3 regions of the Polymorphospora sp. NPDC051019 genome follow, and region 2 is predicted to be linked to each of the others. Evidence: riboswitches for the same ligand, from Rfam matches in the RefSeq annotation. Region 2 holds a riboswitch; each other region holds the start of a gene.
The links. Region 2 has a riboswitch for thiamine pyrophosphate ahead of thiD (bifunctional hydroxymethylpyrimidine kinase/phosphomethylpyrimidine kinase). Riboswitches for the same ligand answer to the same signal wherever they lie in the genome.

Region 1 (4,888 bases), on a different contig from region 2:
CCCTGGGCCGCGGTCAGCACCTCGACCCGGTCGCCGGGCCGCAGCGTGGTCGCCGGCCAGGCGCCCCTCGGCACCACCTCGCCGTTGACGGCCACCGCCACACCGCGGTGCTGGGTGGTCGACGCGGCGACGACCGCGGCGACGGTCGTACCGGCTGCGAAGGGGCGGGTGGCCCCGTTGACGGTGAGTTCGATCGGATCGTCCGGCACGGGTGTGCCTCCGCTCTCAGTTCGGCGTCGGATCGGTGGTGAAGCGGGCCGGCCCGAACGGGTCCAGCACCGGGTCGGGGACCCCGGTCGTGACGAGGTCCGCGACCAGGTCGGCGGTCAGCGGCGTCAGCACGATGCCGTGCCGGTAGTGCCCGGTGGCCACGACCACTCCCGGCCGGCCGGGCAGCGCACCGATGATCGGGGCGTTGTCCGGCGTACCGGGCCGCCAGCCGACCCGGGTCTCGGTGAGGTGGTATTCGGCGATCTCCGGCAGCAGGTCGGTCGCGGCCCGCAGCAGATCGAGTACGGCCCCCGCCGTGACGGTGTCATCGAGCCGTTCCTCGACGGTCGCCCCGACCACCACTTCGCCGTCGGCGCGCGGCACGAGGTAGACGTGCCGCCGGTCGGCGTAGCCCCGGATCACGTGCTGGAAGCCGGGCGCGGCACCGTCCGGCGCGCGCAGGCGCAGCACCTGGCCCTTGACCGGCCGGACCGGCACGCCGGCCAGTGCGGCCGCGCCGACGCCGTTGGCGACCACCACCGTGCCCGCGTCCACCGTGGACAGATCAGTGACCGTGGTCGGCTCGACGCGTACCCCGGCCCGCCGCGCCGCCGCCGCGAGGGCGACGACCAGGCGCCGGGGGTCGACCTGGTGGTCGTCGGGCGCATACCCGCCACCGCGCACCCGCGGCGAGAGCCCGGGCTCGCGGGCCCGCAACTCCGCCGGGCGCAGCACCGTGATCGGCAGCCCCAGCCCCCGCTGGTACGTCCACAGCCGCTCCGCCTCGGCCAGGTCGTCGGCGGTGAGGGCCACCACGAGGGTGCCCTCGTCGCGATAGCCGACCTCGGTGCCGGCGGCCCGCGCGAGTTCGGCGGCGAAGCCGGGCCAGCGGGCGGCGGAGGCGACCAGCAGCGAGGTCAGCTCCTCCTCGCCGAAGTACGCCTCGGCCACCGGGGCCAGCATCCCGGCCGCCACGTCCGACGCACCCGAACCGGGGGCCGGGTCGTGGACGACCACGCTCATCCCCCGGGCGGCGCAGCGCCATGCGATGGCGAGTCCGATCGGCCCGGCGCCGACGACGGCGACGTCCGGCCTCATCGGACGGCCGTGATCGCGGCGAGCAGTTCGGCGGTGGCCCGGGCCGGGTCGGCGGCCGACGAGACGGCGCCGACGACGGCCACGCCGTACGCGCCGGCCGCGACGAGTTCCGGGGCGCTGGCCGCGGTCACCCCGCCGATCGCGATGACCGGCACGTCGACCGCGCCGGCCACCGCGGCGATCCCGGCCGGCCCGATCGGGGCCGGCAGCCCGTCCTTGGTCGACGTCGGGTAGCAGGGCCCGACGCCGAGATAGGTCGCCCCGGCCGCCACCGCCGCCCGCCCCGCCTCCCCGGTACGCGCGGTGGCGCCGAGCACCGCGTCCGGGCCGAGCACCCGGCGGGCCGCGTCGACGGGCAGGTCGAGCGCGCCCACGTGGCCGCCGGCGGCGCCGACCGCGAGCGCGACATGCAGGCGGTCGTTGACCAGGCAGGTCGCTCCGGCCGCCGCGCACAGGTCGGTGACCCGGCCGGCCAGGTCGTACGCCTCCCGGTCGCTCGCCAGGTCCTCGACCCGGACCTGTACGACGAGTTCGGCGCCGGCGGCGGACAGGGCGGCCCGTACGACGGCGAGCGGATCCCGGCCCGGCCGGGTGTCGGTCACGAGATGCAGTCGTCCGAAAGACGGCACAGCAGCACTCCTCCCTGCGCCGGCATTACCCGGATCAGGTTCGACGGTCGGGGGCTGCAGCCCCCCTCTCAGCCCGGTGCACCGGGCTCCCGTGGGTCACTTCCGCGACCGAGAGTACGTCTGCCGTCCGGTCCCCGTAAAGGGGGGACCAGGTCAGAGCAGGGTGGCGAGCGCCTCCCGGTCTTCGGCGGACGGCTCCCAGGCACCGGCCCGCGCGTTGGCGCGTACCTGGTCGGGGGTGGTCGCCCCGGCGATCACGGAGGTGACCGCGGGGCGGGCGGCGAGCCCGCCGATGGCGACGTCGAGCAGGTTGCGGCCGCGCTCCGCGGCGAACTTCTCCAGTGACTCGATCAGGTCCCAGGGCGCGGCGGCCAGCCGCTTGGCCCACCGGTCCTCGGCCAGCCGGGTGCCCTGCGGCGCGCTCTCGCCCCGCCGGTACTTGCCGCTGAGCAGGCCACTGGCCAGCGGGAAGAACGGCAGGAGGCCCAGCCCGAACCGCTCGCAGGCCGGCACGACCTCGGTCTCGGCGTCCCGTTCGATGAGGCTGTAGTGGTTCTGGGCGCTGACGAACCGGGTCAGGTTCCGGGTCCGGGCGGTCCACTCGGCGTCGGCGATCTGCCAGCCGGCGAAGTTGGAGTTGCCGAGGTAACGGACCTTCCCGGCGCGGACGAGATCGTCGAGCGCCGACAGCGTCTCCTCGATCGGCGTCGCCGGATCGGGCTCGTGCATCTGGTAGAGGTCGATGTGGTCGGTGCCGAGCCGGCGCAGCGACGCCTCGACGGCCCGGACGATGTACCGGCGGGCTCCGCGGGCACCCCGGTCGGCGCCGTTGGCCCCCTCCATGTTCATGCCGAACTTGGTGGCCACCACCACCTCGTCCCGGCGCCCGCGCAGGGCCGCGCCAAGCTGCTCCTCGGAGGCGCCGTGCGGGTTGCCGTAGATGTCGGCGGTGTCGAAGAGGTTGATCCCGGCGTCGATCGCGGCGTCCACGACCGCCTTCGTGCCGGCGGCGTCGAGCTTGCGTCCGAAGTTGTTGCAGCCGATGCCGACCACGGACACCACGAGCCCGGAGTCACCCAACCGGCGGTAGCGCATCTCAGTCATGTCGCGAGCCTATGCGGGACGGTGTCAGGCGACGTCCCAGACCGGTTCGGGCACCTCGACCACCTCGCCGTCGCCGCGGAAGAGGACGAAGCGGTCGAACGACCGGCTGAACCACCGGTCGTGGGTCACCGCCACCACCGTGCCGTCGAAGGCCCGCAGCCCCTCTTCGAGTGCCTCGGCGCTGGCCAGGTCGAGGTTGTCGGTCGGCTCGTCGAGCAGCAGCAGGGTCGCCCCGGACAGCTCCAGCAGCAGCACGAGGAACCGGGCCTGCTGACCGCCGGACAGCGTGCCGAACCGCTGGTCGCCCTGCCCGGCCAGCTCGTAGCGGCCCAGCGCCGCCATCGCCGCGTGCCGGTCCATCCCGTCCCGGTGGTCGTCGCCGCGCCACAACACCTCGACCAGGGTCTTCGCCATCAGTTCCGGCCGGTCGTGGGTCTGTGAGAAGTGACCGGGCCGCACCCGGGCCCCGAGCCGTACAACACCGTTGTGCGCGACCGGCGCCAGTGTCACCCCGACGTCGACCGGCACGTTCGCCGGGTCGGGGTCGGTGCCGCCGCGGGCGAGCAGCCGCAGGAAGTGCGACTTCCCGGTGCCGTTGGCGCCGAGGACCGCGACCCGGTCGCCGTACCAGATCTCCACGTCGAACGGGTACGTCAGGCCGTCGAGTTCGAGCTGCTCGCACATGACGGCCCGCTTGCCGGTACGGCCGCCGGTGAGCCGCATCCGGACGGCCTGGTCCTTCGGCGGCAGCGGCGGCGGGCCGGCCTCCTCGAACTTGCGCAGCCGGGTCTGCGCCGCCTGGTAGCGCGACGCCATCCCGTCGTTGTACGCGGCCTTCTGCTTGTACATCAGCATCAGCTCACGCAGCTTCTGGTGCTCCTCGTCCCATCGCCGCCGACGTTCCTCGAGCTGGTCGTGGCGGGCGACCCGGGCCTCGTGCCAGCTCGCGAACCCGCCCGGGTGGGTCCAGGCGCTGCCGCCCTCGACGGCGACGACCCGGTCGGCGGTCTGGGCCAGCAACTCCCGGTCGTGCGAGACGTAGAGCACGGACTTGGCCGACTCGCGCAGCCGCCGTTCGAGCCACCGCTTGCCGGGTACGTCGAGGAAGTTGTCCGGCTCGTCGAGGAGCAACACCTCGTCGGTGCCACGGAGCAGCAGTTCGAGCGCGAACCGCTTCTGCTGCCCGCCGGAGAGGGTGCGCACGGGTCGGTCCCGGACGGCGTCCCACGGCTGGTCGAGCACGATCGTGGCGACGGTGTCGAAGACCACCTCGGCCTCGTACCCGCCGGTCTCGCCCCAGGCGGCCAGCGCGTCGGCGTACGCCATCTGCGCCTTGCCGGCCGCGTTGCTGTACTTGCCGCGCGCCTCGGCGGTGCGCAGCGCCGCCTCGGTGGCGACCAACCGCCGGCCGGCGTCCCGAAGCACCGGGGCGGCCAGCGACAGCGCCAGGTCGAGCAGTGTGGTGTCGTCGCCGATCATGCCGATGAACTGGCGCATCACGCCCAGCCCGCCGGACCGGGCGATGGCACCGGTCTGCTGCGTCAGGTCGCCGGCCACCATGCGCAGCAGCGTTGTCTTGCCGGCGCCGTTCGGGCCGACCAGGGCGACCTTGGCGCCCTCACCGACCCGGAACGACACGTCGGCGAACAGTTGGCGGCCGTCGGGCAGCGTGTGCGCGACCCCGGCGACGTCTACGTAACCCACCGGGGCATCGTGCCCGAACCGACCGGTCCGGCGACAGCGGGTTTCAGCGGGTCACCCGCAGTACCCGGTAGCCCTTCTGGCTGGCGTGCCGGTCGACCCGGAAACCCTGCTCGACCAGCCAGCGGTGCAGCGAGTCGCCGCCG
Region 2 (4,888 bases):
CGGTCGGGGTGGGCGTCCGGGCCGGCCACCAGGGCGGCGGTGATCGCGGCGAGGTTGATGACGTGACCACCGGCGGGCGCCGTCAGGCCGCTGGCGATCCCGGTGCCGACCAGGATCGGGCGCAGCGGCGCCCGGTAGCCGTAGTTGGACAGGACCGCCATGCCGGGCACGTTCTGCGAGGCCATCGTGACGACGAAGAGCGGCAGGGCGACGCTGACCAGGGCGGACACGTTCCAGGTCGGCGCGGTGAACTCGAGGACCGGCAGCAGGGCCGCCCCGGTCAGGCCGCCGGGCGGGCCGGACACCGCGATCGCGGCGACGGCCACGACGAGCGCGGCGGGCACCGCCCACCGGCGGGCGAACCGGGTCAGCAGCGCCCAGGTGAGGATCACCGGCGCCGCCATCAGCGGTACGTCGATCAGCGCCCGGACCGGGGCGATGCAGAGGCTGAGGAGTACGCCGGCCAGCATGGCACTGGCGATCGGCTGCGGGATGGCGGCGATCCAGCGCCCGAGTGCCGGGAACAGGCCCGCCGCCACGATGAGCAGCGCCGAGACCAGGAACGCGCCCACGGCCGCCGGGAACCCGCCCTCGACCGCCCCGGTCGACACCAGCAGGGCGGCCCCCGGGGTGGACCACGCGACGCTGATCGGCAGCCGGTGGCGCAGGCTCAGCCAGATCGCCACCAGCCCCATCACCACACAGAGGGCGAAGAGACCGGAGGCGGCCTGTCGCTCGGTGGCGCCCACGGCGCGCAGCCCGGCGAGCACCACCGCGAAAGAGCTGGCGAAGCCGACGAGGGCGGTCACCACACCGGCCAGCACCGGTTGCGCCAGGCGTTCCATCGACGGTCCTCCCCATGACCAGGCCGTTCCGCAAACGGAACGCTCCGGTCATGCACCATAGCCGGATGGATTCGCGTCGTACAAGCCGCCGACCGGCGGTCGACGGAGGCGGCGAGGGCGCCGAGGTCGGCCGGCGGGTCCGCGAACTCCGGGAGGCGCGGGGCGTCTCCCTCTCCGCCCTGTCCCGACGCGCCGGCGTCGGCAAGGCGACCCTGTCCGGCCTGGAGAACGGCACCCGCAACCCGACCCTGGAGACGCTCTACGCGGTGACGGCCGAACTCGGGGTTCCGCTGGCCGCCGTACTCGCCGCCCCCGGCACGGATGCCGCGACGATCCGCGGTACGGCGGTCGAGGCGACCCTGCTCCAGGTCTTCGACGAGGGCGACGTCACCTTCGAGCTCTACCGGATGCGGGTGCCGCCCGGACCACCGCAGACCTCACCGGCACACCAGCGGGGTGTGACCGAACACGTCACCATCTTCAGTGGACTGCTCCGGGCCGGCCCCGTCGGCGCGCCCGCCCTCGCCGGCACCGGCCAGCACATCACCTGGATCTCCGACGTACCCCACGTCTACGGCGCGGTCGGCAACGACGAGGTCCACGCGAGCCTGCTGATCCGCTACCCCGGCCGGTCGCGACGCCCGTAGCCGGGCCACCCGGTCTCACGGCTCGTACCCGGCCCGCGGGCTGGATACGATGTCGGCAGTGACACGGGGTGCCCGCCCTTCGAGCGGGCTGAGATCACACCCGTCGAACCTGATCTAGTTCGTACTAGCGAAGGGATGTCCGGGTGAGCCCACGCCTGTCCGCCATTGCCCGGTGCGCCGCCGCTCCCTTCAGGAAGGCGTGCGGCCATGCACCCGACTGACCCGACCGACCACCGGCAGACACCACGCGTCCTCTCCATCGCGGGTACGGACCCGACCGGCGGCGCCGGAATCCAGGCGGACCTGAAGAGCATCGCCGCCAACGGCGGATACGGCATGGCGGTGGTCACCGCCCTGGTCGCCCAGAACACCATGGGAGTCCGCTCGGTGCACATCCCGCCGGTCGAGTTCCTCACCGAACAACTCGACTCGGTCAGCGACGACGTCGAGATCGACGCCGTGAAGATCGGAATGCTCGCCAACTCGACCATCATCGAAGCGGTCGCCGACTGGCTCCGCCGGCAGCGGCCGCCGGTCGTGGTCCTCGACCCCGTCATGGTCGCCACCAGCGGCGACCGGCTGCTCGACGAGCGCGCGGTCGACGCGATCCTGGACCTCGTCCGGCACGCCGACCTCGTCACGCCCAACATCCCCGAACTCGCCGTCCTCGCCGACGAGCCCACGGTCTCCCGGTGGAACGACGTACTCGAGCAGGCACACCGGGTGTCCGCCACGTACGGCGTCACCGTCCTGGCCAAGGGCGGGCATCTCGCCGACGGGTCGGCCTCCGACGCCCTGGTCGACGCCGGCGGGCGACTGTCCGGCGGCCGGGACCTCTTCGAGTTCCCCGGTGAGCGGATCGAGACGACCAACACCCACGGCACCGGCTGCTCGCTGTCGTCGGCGCTGGCGACCCTGCGCCCGCAGGCACCCGGCTGGGAGCATGCCGTCGACCGGGCGAAGCGCTGGCTGACCGAGAGCATCACCCACGGCGCGGCCCTGCGGGTCGGCCACGGCAACGGCCCGATCAGCCACTTCGCCGGCCTGTGGGCCGGCCAAGACGGAGCGTGGTCCTAGCCCGTACCGGCCACACCACGCTCACCGAGCAGCGCGAGCAACCTGTCGTGCGGGACGGCATACCTGACGTGGCCGTTGAACCCGACCGTGGTCGTCGCCATGAACAGCGAGTTCAGCAGCGCCTCCTCGGTCGCCTCGAGGACGGCGGTGAACAACGGATCCACATCGGACTCCGGCAGCACCGGCAGGCCCGGTTCGGCCGTGGCGAACGCCAGCGCGTAGTCTCCGCTGCCGCTGGTGAAGTCCGACCCGACCCGGCCCATCGCGAAGATGGCGCGCCGGGCGAGGCGGCCGAGCTGGCGCGCGTCCAGGCGGGCGTCGGTCGCGACCACGATGACGCAGGAGTTGCCCGGATGCTCCGCGGCCGCCCCAGGCGCCGCTCCTGGCGTCGCCGGTGCCACCGGTACGCCCATCCGCTCGCGCGACACCGGCACCCCGCACACCCGCAGTACGCCGGAGAAGTTCGACTGGACGAGGACACCGACGGTCGCCGCTCCGCGCGAGGTCGTGGTCACCCGTGACGACGTACCGATTCCGGCCTTGAACCCCAGGGCGCCGGTGCCGGTGCCGGCGCCGACACACCCCTCGCCCGGCAGCCCACCGGTGGCACCGTGCAGGGCGGCGAGCACGTGTTCCTCGGTCACCGGCCGCGCCCGGATGTCGGAGAGGAAGCCGTCGTTGGTTTCGGCGACCACCGGGTTCACCGACTGCGCGTCCTCCCGCCCGGGCAACCCCAGCAGGTACGTCACCAACGCGTCCGCGACCCGGAACGTCGACAGGGTCGCGGTCAGCAACACCGGTGTCTCGATCTCGCCCAGCTCGGCTACCTGGGTCGAGCCCACGATCTTGCCGTACCCGTTCCCGACCGACAGCCCGGCCGGCAGCGCCGCCCGGGTGAACAGCTGCTCCGGTACGACCGCGGTCACCCCGGTACGGATGCTGTCGCCGGCCACGATCGTGGTGTGACCGACCCGTACGCCGCTCACGTCGGTGATGGCGTTGTGGGCGCCCGTCGGCAGCACACCGATCTCGATACCGAGCTGTCGGGCCCTACGCGGTTCCTGCACGGCTGGACGCCTCCCGAATCATGGGTACTGTCGGCGAGCTCCCACACACGACGACCGGATGCTCCCGACCAGGTCAGGAAGGCGCCGCCGCGAGGTGGTCGCGTAAACGTTCGACGAACACCGTCACCGCTCGTGGATCAGGCGTCTGTCCGGCCTGGAACATTGCCATCTGCAGTGCCGGCCCGAACCGGTCGTGGCCGTCCATGTCCTCGCGCCGTACCGGCTGGACGACGAAGTGGATGTGCCCGGGCCTGCCGTCGGCGTGCGACCACAGGCACACGTAGACCTGCTCCGGGCTCGTCAACGCCGTCACCGCGGCGGCCATCCGCCGCAGCAGTGGGCCGAGTTCCGAGCTCTCGCCATCGGTCAGCTCGGCGACCTGCACGACGTGCCGCAGCGGCTTGACGATCAGGGTGCCCACACCGAGGGGACCGACGCAGTGCTCGACCACCCAGTGCGCCGTCCGGTGGATGCGACCCCCTGGTACGGATGTCCGGCCTGCGGTGAGGTCGCAGGCCAGACATCCGACGACGTCGTCCATCCGAGCCTCCAGACCGGCGCCGGCGGACGGTCGCCTGGATCCCGAGTGGGCCGCCAGGGACTCGAACCCTGAACCTATGGATTAAAAGTCCACAGCTCTGCCTATTGAGCTAGCAGCCCGCGCCGACCAGGCTACCTGACCGGCGCCCAGCGGTCGCACAGTTACTTCCCCCACGGGTTCACGGTGGCTCGGATGAGGGGTTGTGCCTACCGACCGTGGCAGCCTGCCGGTGTGCGGTCGCCGGCCTGCCGACGTGTCGAGGTGGCTAGACGTGCTGGTCCGGCGGAAAGCCGGTCCAGCGTAGTGCGGCGGGAAGGTGCCCCATGTCGTTGAAGAGCACCAGTGCCGGCGGGCGATCCGGGCGGTACAGGATCGTGGTCAGGGCGCAGTTGCCCTGGTTGAGGCCGAGCCACCGCCACTCGGGGGCGTCGAGGGCGTGCCGGATGAACCAGCCGATCAGGAAATTGTGGGTGACGATCAGCTCATGGCTGGCCGGGTCGGCGCCGCCGGCCGTGGCTGGTACGCCGTACCGCTGGATGGCGGCGTTCGCCAGCTCCGCTCCCGTCGCGTAGTCCTCGGTAGAGAGCCCGTCGAGAAACCTGGCGTACACATCGGGCAGAGCCTGCGGATCCGGAACTGGCGGGATGTAGTCGCCCACCAGTTCAGAGGATTCGACCGGGACGCCAGGCAGGTGCTCGCAGATCACCTGTG
Region 3 (4,888 bases), on a different contig from region 2:
AGGGCCGCGAACGACACCTGCGGGTGGTCGCTGCGCCGGGCTCCCGGCGACGTACGCACCAGTTCGGCGAGCGCCCCCATCCAGCGGCTCGGCGTCACGGCCGGGTCGAAGCCCGGCATCTCGTCGCGGATGGTCGCCCACCAGTGCTCCGGTACGGGCGGGTTGCGCCAGTTCGCCGGGTCGGAGTTGTCCGGGGTGTGGGTCGGCACGACCAGGGTGCCGTCCGGGCCGAGCACGTCCCGCAGGGCCAGTACGACGGTCTGCGGGCCGCCGCACACCCAGCCGAGCGGGCGCATCGAGGCGTGTACGACGAGCACCGATCCGGGCCGTACGCCGAGCCGGACGAGGTCCGCGGCGAGCATGGCGCGGGTGAGCGGGGCCGCCTGGGTGATCTCCACTCCCGCCACGGTACGTCGGCTACCCGTACTGCTGTTTCGGCGGGTCCACCTGGCGCCAGGACTCGACCTGGAGGTAGGGGATGTCCTCGCCGTTGACCGGGTCGGTCATGACGCGGTCGGTGTAGCCGCCGACCACCTCGACCCAACTGTCGGCGGGCAGCCCGACCGGAACGTTGCCGCTCATCCCGAGTTTGATCGGCCGCCCGTCGGCGGCGCAGCAGGACAGGATCATCCGGGCCAGGATCGGTTCGCCGCCCGGCCCCTCGGCGAGGAAGCCGGTGAGCTGCACGGTCCGGCCGGTCAGCGAGGCGCCGCCGTCGAAGATCGCCCGGGACGCGTAGTCGAGCACGCTGATCTTCGCCGGGTCACCCTCGGGCAGCGGCGGGTAGCTGTCGGCCCGCTGGCTGGATAGCGCGGTGCCGGCCTGGCCGGCGGCGAACGAGCCGAGCGCCGGCGGGGCGACCAGCAGCAGGCCGAGCACCGGTGCGATCAGCAGCCAGCCGACGCGCGGCTCGTGGTGCCCCTTGCCCCCGTGCTCGTGGCCGTGGTCGTCGTGCTCGTGGTCGTGCCCGGCGCCGGTGGTGCCCGGCCGGGGGCGCAGGTCGTGCAGCAGCGTCATCACCGCGACTGCGACCAGCAGGACACCGGAGGCGATCAGGAACGGCCGCAGCCCCTCCTTGACGTAGCGCAGGTACATGTCGGTGAAGCTGGCCTTGAGTACCGAGCCGCCGAGCAGCAGCAGCACCACGGCCTGGGCCCGCCGGTTCATCGCCGTCCTCCGCTCACAGCAGCACCACACCGACCCCGACGGCCACCAGTACGGCCACCACGAAGGTGGCCGGGGCGAACCGGAACGCGAACCGCCGGCCAAAGACGCCGGCCTGCATCGACACCAGCTTGAGGTCCACCATCGGGCCGACGACCAGGAAGACCAGCCGGGAGGTCAGCGAGAACTGCGACAGCGACGCGGCGACGAAGGCGTCGGCCTCCGAGCAGATCGACAGCAGCACGGCGAGCACGGCCAGCACCAGCACCGACAGCACCGGGTTGTCGGCGACCAGTTGCAGCCAGCGCTCCGGCACCAGCACGTTGATGCAGGCCGCCGCCATCGCGCCGAGCACCAGGAAGCCGCCGGCGTGCACCACGTCGTGGCGTACGGCCGCCCAGAACGCCCGGCCCTTGGACATGCCGTCGAGTTCGGGTCGGTGCGGCAGCCGGATCCAGTCGGCGCGGCCCAGCCGCAGCCACAACCAACCCATGATCATCGCGACGACGATGCTGGCCAGGCCGCGGGCGACCACCATCTCCGGGCTGCCGGGAAAGGCGACGGCGGTCGAGGCGAGCACGATCGGGTTGATCGCCGGCGCGGCGAGCAGGAACGCCAGGGCGGCGGCGGGGGTGACCCCGCGCCGGATCAGCGAGCCGGCGATCGGCACCGCGCCGCACTCGCAGCCGGGCAGGACCACGCCGGCGGCGCTGGCCACCGGTACGGCCAGGGCCGGGTGTCGCGGCAGCGCCCGGGCCCAGAACGAGCGGGGCACGAAGACCGCGATCACGGCCGAGAGCACGACGCCGAAGACCAGGAACGGCACCGCCTGCACCATGACCGAGACGAACACGGTCGTCCAGGTCTGCAGGCGCGGGCTGGAGATCGCGGTCGAGAGCGGCCCCCGGAAGACCACCAGCAGGAGCAGCAGCGCGGCGAGCACCTCGACCGAGCCGATCCGGTCGCCGAGGAGCGGGCGGCGCGGTGGTGGTCCGGGGTCGGGCGGGCCGCCGCCCGCCGGTCCGGTGCCGCTGGCGGGACCGGCCCCCGTGGTGTCGGGGGCGGCATTGGCCGTGGTCACTGAAGGCTGGTCCCTTCACTACGGACGGTCGCGGTGGGGGCAGACCACCCTACCGCGCGACCAGGTGTCGGGGGCCACATCCGACCTCGGCGCTGTCGCGAAATCACCGTCGGTGCTAGCGTCGGCGCCACAACTTCATATCCGACAGGGGAGCGCACAGCGCTGAGAGTGCGGGACACCACCGCAGACCCTCGAACCTGATCTGGGTAATGCCAGCGCAGGGAGTTCGGTCGATTCTCCAGCCGCGCCACGACCGTCCGGTCGTGGCGTGCGTCTTGCCTGGTTCGCTCGAAGAACTGGGAGGCACAGCCATGACACAACCCACCGCCAGCCGCTGGCGTACGGTCGACATCGTCGTCGCGTCGGTGATCGCCGTCGCGTTCGGCGTCATCTTCTGGGCCTGGAACCTCGTGTGGAGCGCCACCGACCCCGCCTTCGCCTTCTTCCCGGGGGCCCAGGGCATCATCTACGGCATCTGGCTGCTGCCCGGCGTGATCGGCGGGCTGGTGATCCGCAAGCCGGGGGCGGCGTTCTACTGCGAGTTCCTCGCCGCGTTCATCTCGGTGATCCTCGGCAGCCAGTGGGGTGCCCTGGCCATCGTGCAGGGCGCCTTCCAGGGCCTCGGTGCGGAGGCCGCGTTCCTCGCGTTGCGTTACCGCTCCTTCAAGCTGCCGGTGGCCGTGGTCTCCGGCGCGCTCGCCGGCCTGGCCGCCGCGGTCTTCGACCAGATCCGCTACTACGCCGGCTACGACCTCGTCTCGTTCCGGATCCCGATGTTCGTCTTCACCGTGATCAGCGCCGCCGTGATCGCCGGTGCCGGCGGCTGGGCGCTGACCCGGGCGCTGGCCCGGACCGGGGCCCTGGATCGCTTCCCGGCCGGCCGCGAGCGGACCGCCGTCTGAACCGGATGCACCGATCAAGGACCGGGTACGCGGCGGCGCCCGCGTACCCGGACTCGGCCTGGACCGGCGGCCCGGCACCCGGCGACCCGGCACCCGGCGGCCCGGTGGGGCGCCGGTGAGCACCGTCGAGCTGCGCGGCTTCGGGTGGCGGCACGCCGGCCGTAGGGCGTGGGCGGTCCGCGGCCTCGACCTGCGCGTCGAGCACGGCGAGCGGGTGCTGCTGCTCGGCCCGTCCGGGGCCGGCAAGAGCACCCTGCTCGCCGCGCTCGCCGGGCTGCTCGCCGAGGACTCCGGCGAGCAGGAGGGCACCGTCGAGATCGACGGGCTCGACCCGCGCAAGTCGCGGGAGCGGGTCGGCATCGTCTTCCAGGACCCGGAGAGCCAGCTCGTGATGGCGCGCTCCGGTGACGACGTGGCGTTCGGGCTGGAGAACCGGGGGGTGCCGGCCGGCGAGATCTGGCCCCGGGTCGACGAGGCGCTGCACCGGGTCGGTTTCCCCTACGACCGGGACCGGCCGACCGCCGCGCTGTCCGGCGGCGAGCAGCAGCGGCTCGCCCTGGCCGGCGTCCTCGCCCTGCGCCCCGACCTGCTGCTGCTCGACGAACCGACGGCCAACCTCGACCCGGCCGGCGCGGCGCTGGTACGCGACGCGCTCGATCGCGCGGTCGGCCGGGACACCACGATGATCCTGGTCGAGCACCGGGTGGCCGACGCGCTGCCGCTGGTCGACCGGGTGGTGGTGCTGGCGCCGGCCGGCGGCGTGACCGCCGACGGCGCACCGGATCAGATCTTCGCCAGCCACGGCGACACGCTGGCCGACGGCGGGGTGTGGGTGCCCGGCCGGCAGGTCCCGGCCCGCCGGGCCACGACGGCACCCGGCGACGTGCTGCTCACCGCCGGGGCGGCCGGCCTGCCGCCCCGCCTGGCACCGACCGACCTGGCCGTACGCGCCGGCGAGGCGGTCGCCGTACTCGGGCCGAACGGGGCCGGCAAGTCGACGCTGGCGCTGCTGCTCGGCGGGCTGCTCCGGCCGGGCACCGGGCAGGTGGTGGCGACGCCGGCCCTGGCCGGTGCCGACCACCGCCGGCCGCCGCACCGCTGGCGGGCACCGGCGCTGACCCGCCGGATCGGGTCGGTCTTCCAGGACCCGGAGCACCAGTTCGTCACCGGCACGGTCTTCGACGAGCTGGCGCTCGGGCCGCGCCGCACCGGCGCCGCTCCCGCTGCCGTCAAGTCCACCGTGGACACTCTGCTGGCCCGGCTGCGGCTGGACCGGCTCGCCGGCGCCAACCCGTACACGCTCTCCGGCGGCGAGGCACGACGGCTGAGCGTGGCGACCGCGCTGGCCACCGCACCGCGCCTGCTGGTGCTCGACGAGCCGACGTTCGGCCAGGACCGGCGTACCTGGATCGAACTGGTCGACCTGCTCGCCGGCCTGCGCGACGCGGGGCACGGCGTCGTCGCGGTCACCCACGACGCCGACTTCGTCGCCGCGCTCGCCGACCGGACCGTCCAGGTGGCCCCGGCGGTGCGGCGGTGACGGTGCCCGGCGGGCCGGTCGCCCGGTCGGACGCGCCGCTGGCCCGGCGCAACCCGGTCGCCAAGCTCGCCGCCGCACTGGTCTTCTCGGTGCCGCTGATCGCGACCCTCGACCCGGTCGCCCCGGCCGTCGCCATCGCCGTCGAACTGGCCGTGCTGCCGCTCTTCGGCGTCCGCTACGGCCTGCTGCTGCGCCGGGCCT

Region 1: another riboswitch for thiamine pyrophosphate. It lies ahead of thiE (thiamine phosphate synthase); the one in region 2 lies ahead of thiD (bifunctional hydroxymethylpyrimidine kinase/phosphomethylpyrimidine kinase).
Region 3: another riboswitch for thiamine pyrophosphate. It lies ahead of AB0M79_RS07390 (ECF transporter S component); the one in region 2 lies ahead of thiD (bifunctional hydroxymethylpyrimidine kinase/phosphomethylpyrimidine kinase).

The regions. Positions count from the first base shown of each region.
Region 1 covers NZ_JBFBCH010000004.1:398,152-403,039, reverse strand. The annotation lists gene thiS (sulfur carrier protein ThiS) at 1-194, opposite strand, end outside; gene thiO (glycine oxidase ThiO) at 226-1,308, opposite strand; gene thiE (thiamine phosphate synthase) at 1,305-1,937, opposite strand; TPP riboswitch at 1,932-2,039, opposite strand; gene AB0M79_RS11025 (aldo/keto reductase) at 2,091-3,032, opposite strand; gene AB0M79_RS11020 (ATP-binding cassette domain-containing protein) at 3,066-4,745, opposite strand; gene AB0M79_RS11015 (methyltransferase) at 4,789-4,888, opposite strand, start outside.
Region 2 covers NZ_JBFBCH010000009.1:280,378-285,265, forward strand. The annotation lists gene AB0M79_RS18810 (benzoate/H(+) symporter BenE family transporter) at 1-845, opposite strand, end outside; gene AB0M79_RS18815 (XRE family transcriptional regulator) at 911-1,492, shown strand; TPP riboswitch at 1,547-1,645, shown strand; gene thiD (bifunctional hydroxymethylpyrimidine kinase/phosphomethylpyrimidine kinase) at 1,700-2,569, shown strand; gene AB0M79_RS18825 (P1 family peptidase) at 2,566-3,636, opposite strand; gene AB0M79_RS18830 (hypothetical protein) at 3,710-4,177, opposite strand; tRNA gene AB0M79_RS18835 (tRNA-Lys) at 4,224-4,296, opposite strand; gene AB0M79_RS18840 (histidine phosphatase family protein) at 4,443-4,888, opposite strand, start outside.
Region 3 covers NZ_JBFBCH010000003.1:79,533-84,420, reverse strand. The annotation lists gene AB0M79_RS07405 (AAC(3) family N-acetyltransferase) at 1-398, opposite strand, end outside; gene AB0M79_RS07400 (TIGR03943 family protein) at 418-1,167, opposite strand; gene AB0M79_RS07395 (permease) at 1,181-2,122, opposite strand; TPP riboswitch at 2,382-2,487, shown strand; gene AB0M79_RS07390 (ECF transporter S component) at 2,557-3,147, shown strand; gene AB0M79_RS07385 (ABC transporter ATP-binding protein) at 3,263-4,687, shown strand; gene AB0M79_RS07380 (energy-coupling factor transporter transmembrane component T) at 4,690-4,888, shown strand, end outside.